DNA from 3 places in the Massilia sp. P1_C10 genome. Region 3 is predicted to be linked to each of the others. Evidence: predicted binding sites of a transcription regulator. Region 3 holds the regulator's gene; each other region holds the start of a gene.
The links. Region 3 encodes sigma-54, which starts transcription at its own class of promoters, with help from an activator protein. Its sites were predicted from a motif close to TGGCANGNAANCTGCTTT; they were not measured.
Positions count from the first base shown of each region.

Region 1 (3,274 bases), on a different contig from region 3:
ATCGCAATCCACGCTGCCAGCATTTGCTGATCGTCGCTGTCGCCGGCCGCCAACAGCGGCGCGGTACGCATTAAGGCGCGAATGGCAAAACCGATCGCGCCGCACAAAAATACCAGCCCGAAGATGCCCCATTCGGCGCCGAACTGGATCAGCCAGTCATGCGGATGGGCGCCATTCTGTAGGTCGATCGCATAGTGGCCGTAGTGCATCGGCCCGACGCCGAATAAGGGATGCGCGGCAATTAATTCGAGTCCGCGCGTCCACAGCGGCAAGCGCAGGGAAGTGGGATCGGCCGCGGAGCGCTGGGCCAGGCCGCTCATCACACCCATCGGATCGAGTCCGGCAAGCGTCGGCAATACCGTGGAAAGCAATGCGTAGACGGCGAGTCCACCACACGCGGTCAGCCCCAGCATCCTGCAGAAAGCGAAGCCATGTTTGCGGCGCAAGACCAGGACGGCGAGGCAAGCTGCCGCGATCCCGACCATGGTGCCGCGCCCTGCCGTCAGGAACAACAGCCCCCACCAGACGGACGCAAGCGCGCAGGCGCCGTAACGCGCGGATCGCGATTTGACCAGCAGGCACAGTAAGACAAGCAGCGGCAACGCGACGGTCTGCACGTGGTTGAAAAAGCGGTAGTTGCTGAACCCGGGCGTGACGGTGAAAAAATCCGGCTGGAGATGATTCGCCAACGCGGCGAGATATTGCACACTGACCTTCAACGCATACACTGCAGCAGCGGCCGCGCAGGCGAGCAGCACGAACATCACGCCAGCCTTGCGGTCACGTGCGATTTCGCGCGCCATGCCGATCGAGACCAGCAGCAGCATCAGCAACATGGCTTCTTCGAGCGCGGCGCGGCGCAATGAAAAAGCGAGCAGGCAGGAAACGGCGCCGCACAAGAAGAAACCGGCCAGCGACCAGCGCAGGGCGCGCTGGGTCGCGCCGGCCAGCAAGCCTGACAGCCCGCCGCGCAGTAACAGCAAGGGCGCGAGGACGGCGAAAATCGCGAGCTGCCACATGCGCTGCTGGTCATGTCCGTCGGCCAGCGCCAGGGTCGCCGCCATGCCGACGCATACCACCATCGTCGCCGGAAGCGAGCGCGCGCGATGCCAGACAAGCGATCCGAGGCCGTCGCTGCGCACTGCATGTTCAACTTGATTCATCGCTGCCACCCAGAGGTCGGAAACGGAAAAAAGCCGCCCGGAGGCGGCTTTCATGCTTGCGGTACGTTGTTAGGAACCGATGTTGTTCTTGGTGATGGCTGCCAGAGCTGCGGCATTGTCGGAGGTGGTGATGTTGGTTTCGTTAGCCCAGGTCATCGACGAAGTACCCAGGGTTGGGCGCATCGTAATGGTCTTGCCGGTCAGGTTGCTGCCGACGTTAGCCAGAGTCAGAACGATCACGCCGTCCGTTACAGTCGCGCCGGTAACTTCCTTGGTGGCGGTAAAGGTTGGGACCGTAACGATCGGGCTGACGTTGCCGCAACCCGTGACGGAGCCGCTTTCCTGTGCGCACAGTGCAACCGCAGTTTTGAGCGGGCCAGCCGACGAAAGGGCGTTACCGATTTTTGCCTTGACGGTGTAGTCGCTGTAAGCAGGGATTGCGACTGCTGCCAGGATACCGATAATTGCCACGACGATCATCAATTCGATCAGGGTGAAACCAGCTTGTGCCTTCTTAACCATTTTCATCGATTTCATTTTAAAACTCCTTCGGGTGGGTTGTTGTGTGTGTCGTGCTACTGACTTGGTATAGAGCAATAGCCGTGCCAGCCCGAAATAGATGCCTTTCGTTATCTTTATTCTATGAAATAGGGGTGAATCCGACGTTTTTTGTCGATCCGACTGACAATTCCTGTCAGTTGCCCGCCGTAAATTGTCATTTGAGCGGTCGGCTGACGGAATTCAGCAGGCTTTGGCGGCGAAGCGCATGCGCGTGCCGGTCAGCTCGAGCACGTCGCCGTCGCGCAGCATGCGCGGCGCCGGCGTGACGATGTCCTCATTTATGCGGGCAACCGCGTCGCCCTTCACCTGCGCTATATAGTAAGCATCGGCATGGCGGCTGATCACCACCACCAGCACGCCGGGACTGCCCAGCGTGGTCAGCGGCTTAAGCAGCGACAGGGTCTTGCCGGCGCTGGCGCCGTTGAGGATCTCGATGCAGCCGAGCGGCGCCGCTTCGGCCGGCGCCTCCGCGCCGACGAATTGCACGTCGTAGGTGGCGATGGCGGCCCGGTCGCCCGGCGCCAGCACCGCCTGGGCGACACGCTGGCCGTTGACGAAAGTGCCATTGCTGCTGCCCAGGTCTTCCAGCACCACCTCGTCGCCGCGGCGGGTGATCGCGGCATGGCGCGCGCTGACGGCGCCGTTGGCGATGACGATGTCGTTGTCCGGATGGCGCCCGATGGTCAGGCGCCGCTCGCTCAGCTCGACTTGCCGCACCACCTGCTGGTCGCGCGAGATGATCAATTTCGACATTGCCGCCTCCGCCTGGACTGTAAACGCACATGGGGAGCGTTTCCGCTCCCCATGTATTCTACCTAGTCTGGCGCCGGGAATGCTATCCCGGCAGCAAAACCCTTACAGCATGGCTTTCAGCAGGCGCGCCATTTCCGATGGATTCTTGGTCGCCTTGATACCGCACTCGGCCATGATGTCCAGCTTCGCTTGCGCGGTGTCGGCGCCGCCCGAGATCAGCGCGCCGGCGTGGCCCATGCGCTTGCCCGGTGGCGCGGTGACGCCGGCGATGAAGCAAACCACCGGCTTCTTCATGTTGTCCTTGATCCAGTAAGCAGCGTTGGCTTCGTCAGGACCGCCGATTTCGCCGATCATGATGACCGCGTCGGTATCCGGATCGTCGTTGAACATCTTCATGATGTCGATGTGCTTCAGACCGTTGATCGGGTCGCCGCCGATGCCGACTGCCGACGACTGGCCCAGGCCCAGCGCGGTCAGCTGGCCGACTGCTTCATAGGTCAGGGTGCCCGAGCGCGACACGACGCCGATGCGGCCCTTTTTGTGGATGTGGCCCGGCATGATGCCGATCTTGATTTCGTCCGGGGTGATCAGGCCGGGGCAGTTAGGACCCAGCAGCAGGGTCTTCGAGCCGGCCTTGGCCATGCGGTCCTTCAGCGCCATCATGTCGCGCACAGGAATGCCTTCGGTGATGCAGATCGCCAGGTCGAGTTCGGCTTCGACGGCTTCCCAGATCGCGGCGGCGGCGCCTGCTGGCGGCACGTAGATGACCGACACGTTGGCGCCGGTTTCTTTTTTCG
Region 1 is NZ_JBFUAC010000012.1:53,120-56,393, forward strand. It holds gene AC1D02_RS20765 (O-antigen ligase family protein) at 1-1,217, opposite strand, end outside; gene AC1D02_RS20770 (pilin) at 1,233-1,700, opposite strand; gene AC1D02_RS20775 (FHA domain-containing protein) at 1,905-2,477, opposite strand; gene sucD (succinate--CoA ligase subunit alpha) at 2,580-3,274, opposite strand, start outside.
Region 1: AC1D02_RS20770 (pilin) is a predicted target of sigma-54. The motif match lies at 1,754-1,771, and genes of this name have one in related genera.

Region 2 (3,274 bases), on a different contig from region 3:
GCACCTGGCTGGCGCGGATTCTGCGCACGCTCGGACTGAATGCGACGGCCGCCGACATCGGCGCGCGGCTGGCGCCGATGTTCGTCGTCGTCGGCGCCACCGTGCTGACGGCGTGGCTGCACCTGGACGTGCGCACCACCGGCGCCGTGCCGGCCGGCTTGCCGGGACTGAACCTGGCCATCTCCAGCGCCCACTGGCGCCCTTTGCTGCAGCCGGCGCTGCTGATCGGCTTCATGATTTTCCTGATCAGCATGTCGGCGGCGCAGGCGCTGGCCCTGAAGCGGCAGGAAAAGCTGCACAGTAATTTCGAGCTGATCGGACTGGGCGCGGCCAACATCGGCAGCGCGCTGTCGGGCGGCTTCCCGGTCACCGGCAGCATGTCGCGCTCCGCGGTCAATTTCTCGGCCGGCGCCAACACGCCTCTGGCGAGCGTCATCACGGCGGCGCTGCTGGCCATCGCGCTGGTGGCGCCTACCGGCTGGCTGGCGCTGCTGCCGCTGCCGACGCTGGCGGCCACCATCATCGTCGCGGTGCTCGGGATGCTGGAGCTGGACACCTTGCGCATGGCGCTGCGCTACGACCGCGGCGACGCGCTTGCGCTGGTCGCCACCGCCGCCGGCGTGCTGGCAATGGGTGTCGAGGCGGGCGTGGTGATCGGCGTGGTGCTGTCGATGGGGACCCTGATCTGGCGCGCCAGCCGGCCGCACATCGCGGTGCTGGGGCGGATCGCCGGCACCGAGCATTTCCGCAATATCGAGCGCCACAGCGGCGGCACCGCGCCCAACGTGCTGCTGCTGCGGATCGACGCCGGCCTGTTCTTCGGTAACGTCGAAGCGGTCAACCAGCGCATCGAGGAAGAACTGGCGGCGCGCCCGGCCACGCGCGACCTGGTGCTGGTGCTGTCGGCGGTGAACGCGATCGACACCTCGGCCCTGTTCGGCCTGACGGAGCTGAACCAGATGCTGCGCCACCGCGGCATCGGCCTGCACCTGGCCGAAGTCAAGGGGCCGGTGATGGACCGCCTGAACGCCAGCGACCTGCTGGCGCGGCTGAACGGAAAGATCTACCTGAGCACCGCGATGGCCTGGGACGAGCTGGCGGGAAAAGCGTGACAGCACGCTGCTCTTGTGGCATCGTTGGCGGGTACACAACCGACGGAGAATCTACGCCATGCGCCACCTGATCACCATCGCCTGCCTGCTGGCCGCGATCCTGTTCTACTCGCAGGGCAGTCCGGCTGCGCCCGTATTCCTTATTCTCGGCATGATCTTCGAAGGGGCCTTCTGGATGCGGATTGTCCGCCGCAAGCATCTGAAATGAAGCTCGAGCCGGGCATCCCGGTGCTGCGCAGCTTCTCGGAGCAGCACACGCGCGAGTTCTACATCGACTTCATGGGCTTCAAGGTGAACTGGGAACACCGGTTCGAGCCGGACACGCCGCTGTACATGGAGATCGAGCGGTCCGGCCTGGTGCTGCACATCTCCGAGCACTTCGGCGATGCGGCGCCCGGCGCAGCGGTGTTCATCCGCATCGACGACATCGCCGCGCTGCACGCCGAACTCAATGCCAGGCACTATCGCCATGCGCGGCCCGGCCTCCAGCAGCAGGACTGGGGCACGGTGATGCAGATCGACGACCCGTCCGGCAACCGCCTGCGCTTCTGCCAGTCCTGACGACGTCGCGCGCCGATCTGGGGCGGCGATAACTGTTCCGCTCCAAATCTCGGTCGATTGATTTCGAAAAGTTGTAGACAATGCACCATTTTGGTGCATTTTGCTGGCATGCATCCTGCTCAGGTATAGGAATGCGCGACTGCTCACCTACCGTTGGATCCACCGCCTGGCGCGCCTCGCTGCGGCTTCGCTTCGCCGGCGATGACGGCGTCACGCGTCTCGTCGAGCGCGCGCACAGCGGCCCGTTGCGCGTGCAGAAACCGCTGTACCCGGAAGGCCCCGCAATCTGTCACGCCATCGTGATCCACCCGCCCGGCGGCGTGGTCGGCGGCGATTGCCTGTCGGTCGACGCGGAAGCCGGTGCCGGCGCCCACGCCTTTATCACCACGCCCGGCGCGGCCAAATGGTATCGGGCCAACGGCAAGGTGTCGCGCCAGGACGTGAAGATCGCGGCCGGCTCCGGCGCCGCATTCGAGTGGATGCCGCAGGAGACCATCCTGTTCGACGGCGCCGACGTGGTGCTGGACCACGAGGTCGCGCTGGAAGCCGGCGCGTGTTACATCGGCAGCGAAATCCTCTGCTTCGGCCGGCGCGCATCGGGCGAGTCGTTTTCTCACGGCGCGCTGCGCCAGCGCACGCAGATCCGCAGCGCCGGAAAACTGGTGTGGTGGGAGCAGGGCGCGATCGGGCCGGCGGCATTGGCCAGCCGTTTTGGACTTGGTGGCGCGACGGTGTGCGCAACCTTGATTGGCGTCGGATCGCCAGTGCCGGCAACGCTGCTCGCATCGATGCGCGCGCTCGATCCGGCGCTGGGGCTGACCCAAATGAAGTCGGTGCTGGTTGCGCGCTGGCTTGGCGACGACAGCGAAGCGGCGCGCCACGCACTGATCAAAGTCTGGCAGTCGCTGCGCCCGCATCTGCTCGGATGCGAGGCGCCGCTGCCGCGCATCTGGAACACCTGACCCGGAGCCGACATGGACCTGACCCCGCGCGAAAAAGACAAGCTGCTGATCTTCACCGCCGGCCTGCTGGCCGAACGGCGCCTGGCGCGCGGCCTGAAGCTCAATTACCCGGAGGCGGTGGCACTGATCAGCGCGGCCATCATGGAAGGCGCGCGCGACGGCAAGAGCGTGGCGCAGCTGATGTCCGAGGGCGCGACGATCCTGACGCGCGCCGACGTCATGGAGGGCATCGCCGAAATGATCCCCGACATCCAGGTCGAAGCCACTTTCCCGGACGGCAGCAAGCTCGTGACCGTTCACAATCCGATTCCCTGAGGAGCGCCATGATACCGGGCGAATACCGGCTCGAGCCGGGCGACATCGAGATCAACATGGGCCGCGACACGCGCACGCTGTTGGTGGCGAACAGCGGCGACCGGCCGATCCAGGTCGGCTCGCACTTCCACTTCTACGAGGTCAACACGGCGCTGCTGTTCGAGCGCGCCGATGCGCTCGGGATGCGGCTGAACATCGCCGCCGGCACCGCGGTGCGCTTCGAGCCGGGCCAGCGGCGCACCGTGGAACTGGTCGCGCTGGCGGGCGAGCGCAAGGTCTATGGATTCAACGGCCTGGTGATGGGGGCGCTGCCATGACGAGGAT
Region 2 is NZ_JBFUAC010000004.1:15,856-19,129, forward strand. It holds gene AC1D02_RS10060 (SulP family inorganic anion transporter) at 1-1,112, shown strand, start outside; gene AC1D02_RS10065 (hypothetical protein) at 1,171-1,320, shown strand; gene AC1D02_RS10070 (glyoxalase superfamily protein) at 1,317-1,673, shown strand; gene AC1D02_RS10075 (urease accessory protein UreD) at 1,805-2,635, shown strand; gene ureA (urease subunit gamma) at 2,648-2,950, shown strand; gene AC1D02_RS10085 (urease subunit beta) at 2,959-3,267, shown strand; gene ureC (urease subunit alpha) at 3,264-3,274, shown strand, end outside.
Region 2: AC1D02_RS10075 (urease accessory protein UreD) is a predicted target of sigma-54. The motif match lies at 1,778-1,795, and genes of this name have one in related genera.

Region 3 (3,274 bases):
GTAATCGCCGCGCGCAGCTCCGCGCCTGGCGTCTCTTCGATCAGCTGCGCCAGCGCGGGCATCTGCGCCTGCGGCACGAAGGTGTCGGCCAGGCCGGCGTACAGCGCATCGGCGGCGCGCACGGTCAGGCCGGTCAGGCCAAGGTACAGGCCAAGCTTGCCCGGCGCGCGCGCCAGGAAGTAGCTGCCGCCCACATCCGGGAACAGGCCGATGTTCACCTCGGGCATGGCCAGCTTGGTGCCGTCGGTGACCACGCGCAGGCCGGTGTCCGGGCCCGCTTCGGAGATGCCAAGGCCGCCGCCCATCACCACGCCGTCCATCACCGCCACATACAGCTTCGGGTAGAAGTGGATCAGGTGGTTGAGCGTGTATTCCTCGGTGAAGAAGTCTTCCAGCGAGGCGCTGCCGCCGGTCGTCGGCAAGGTGCCGACGTCGTGGAAGTAGCGGATGTCGCCGCCGGCGCACAGCGCCTTGTCGGTGCTGCTGCGCAGGACCACGGCGTCCACCGCGGGATCGTCGCGCCACGCCAGCAGCACGTCGGACAGCGCGCGGATCATTTCCAGCGACAGCGAGTTGAGCGTGCGCGGGCGGTCCAGGGTGATGATGCCGGTGCGGTTGGCGATGCGGGTTTTGACGAAGTCGGTCATGGTCGGGATCGTGGTCGGAAAGGGCGTATTTTAACGCAGGCGCCAGATACAAAAAGGGCGCCGACGGCGCCCTCGCTTTCAGGTGATGCCGGCCTTATGCGGCGGCGGGGAGCTCCGGCTCTTGCAGATGCTTGATGGCCTGGTGGTTGTGCTCCTGCACTTGGGATTTGTATTTCATGACTTGTCGATCGAGCTTGTCGATCAGGCTGTCGATGGCAGCGTACAGGTCGTGTGACAGGCTGGCGACATTCACGGTTTTACCCGGCAGCCTCAAGTTGATCTCGGCTTTTTGCCGTTTTTCTTTTTCAGTCAGATTATCGACGGTGAGGATCACGGCGATGTCGATCACTTGATCGAAATGACGCTTCACTCGCTCCAGTTTGTTCTGTACGTATTCACGGATGGCTGGGGTCACTTCAAGATGATGTCCACTGATTGTGAGATTCATACACACTCCTTTGATGATGTCGCTACCTGTTCGTGCGTCATACGCGCAGAGGAACAGCGTGTGAGGTCGATCTACAAACTTTTACGGAGGGCCACTGGCGGTATCTTGAGCGCTTCACGGTACTTGGCGACCGTGCGTCGTGCAATAACCATCCCCTGTTCCCCCAGCATGTCTGCGATCTTACTGTCTGATAAAGGGTTTTTAGGGTCTTCGGCTCCTGTGAGTTGCACGATGAGTGCCCGTATCGCCGTGGAGGATGCTTCTCCCCCTGCTTCGGTGGCGACGTGGCTCCCAAAAAAGTATTTCAACTCAAACATACCATGCGGCGTGAGCATGTATTTTTGGGTTGTCACACGAGATATCGTACTCTCGTGTAGACCCAGTGTATCAGCAATTTCGCGCAGCACAAGTGGACGCATGGCAACCGCGCCATGGCTGAAAAAGTTCCGTTGCCGCTCGACAATCGCCTCCGCCACGCGCAGGATCGTATCGAAGCGCTGGCGCATATTCTTGATCAGCCACTTCGCTTCCTGCAGCTGCGCGCCCAGCTGGCCTTCGCCCTTGCCGTTCTTGAGCAGGTTGGCGTACATGCTGTTGACGCGCAGGCGCGGCATCACTTCCTGGTTCAGCGAGACGGTCCAGCCGTTCTTCGCGCGCCGCACGATCACGTCCGGCACCACGTAGTCGGAGGCGCCGGTGCCGAATGCCGCGCCCGGATGCGGATTGCAGTTGCGGATCACGGCCTGCGCCTCGCGCAGGTCCTCGTCGTCGCAGTCGAGGGCTTTTTTCAGCTTGTTGAAATCGCGCTGGGCGAACCAGGCCAGGTGCTTGCAGACGATGTCGAGCGCCATGCGCCGCGTGACCAGCGGCACGCCGGGCATGCGTTTGATCTGCAGCGCCAGGCATTCGGAGGCGTTGCGCGCGCCGACGCCCGCCGGGTCGAAGCTTTGCAGCAGCGACAGCGCGGTCTTCAGTTCGTCGAGGTCGAGTTCCAGCTCGGGCGGCAGGCGCTCGAGGATCTCTTCGAGCGACTCGGTCAGGTAGCCGTTGTCGTCGAGCGCGTCGATCATCAGTTCGACCAGCGCGCGGTCGCGCGTGCCCAGCATGGCCAGGCGCATCTGCTCCATCAAATGATCGCGCAGGGTGGTCGCCGACGCTTCGATCTGCGGCCGCGAATCCTCGTCGTCGGGGGTCTTGTTGCGGCCCGCCTCGCCCCAGTCCTCGCTGTCGCCGCCGGCCGCCTCGGGGGTTTCGCCGTCGCCCCCGCCCTCGCCTTCGCCGGCGCCGGGCGCCTCGCCGCTGCCCTCGCCCGGCGGCGCGTCCTGCGCGCCCGGCTCGGACGGCGCTTCGCCCGGCGACGCCGGCGTGCCGATGGCGCCATCGGCCAGCAGGCGCACCGAGTTGTCGAGCGGGTCGTCGAGGCGTTCGAGCAGCGGATTATCGGACAGCAGCTGCGTCAGTTCCTGTTGCAGCTCGAGCGTGGACAACTGCAGCAGACGGATCGACTGCTGCAGCTGCGGCGTCAGCGCGAGGTGTTGGGAAGTCCGTAGTTGCAGTGACTGTTTCATGGCTTACATGCGGAAATGTTCGCCCAGGTAGACGCGGCGCACCGATTCGTCCGCGATGATGTCGTCGGGACGTCCCGAAGCAAGCACCGCACCCTGATTGATAATATACGCGCGATCGCAGATGCCGAGCGTCTCGCGCACGTTATGGTCGGTGATCAGCACGCCGATGCCGCGCTCCTTCAGGAAGCGCACGATGCGCTGGATCTCGATCACGGCGATCGGGTCGACGCCGGCGAACGGCTCGTCGAGCAGCACGAAGCGCGGATTGGTCGCCAGCGCGCGCGCGATCTCGACGCGGCGCCGCTCGCCGCCCGACAGCGACATCGCCTGGTTCTCGCGCAGCTTCTCGATCTGCAGGTCGGCCAGCAAGGTATCGAGGCGCTCGTTGATCTGGTCCTTGGTCAGCGATTTGCCGTCGACCTTCTGCAGCTCGAGCACGGCGCGGATGTTGTCCTCCACCGTCAGCTTGCGGAACACCGAGGCCTCCTGCGGCAGGTAGGACAGGCCGAGCACCGCGCGGCGGTGGATCGGCAGGCTGGAGATATCGACGCCGGAGATGTCGATCGAGCCGGCGTCCGACGGCACCAGGCCGACGATCATGTAAAACGAGG
Region 3 is NZ_JBFUAC010000008.1:154,869-158,142, forward strand. It holds gene AC1D02_RS17635 (enoyl-CoA hydratase/isomerase family protein) at 1-647, opposite strand, end outside; gene hpf (ribosome hibernation-promoting factor, HPF/YfiA family) at 742-1,095, opposite strand; gene AC1D02_RS17645 (RNA polymerase factor sigma-54) at 1,167-2,663, opposite strand; gene lptB (LPS export ABC transporter ATP-binding protein) at 2,667-3,274, opposite strand, start outside.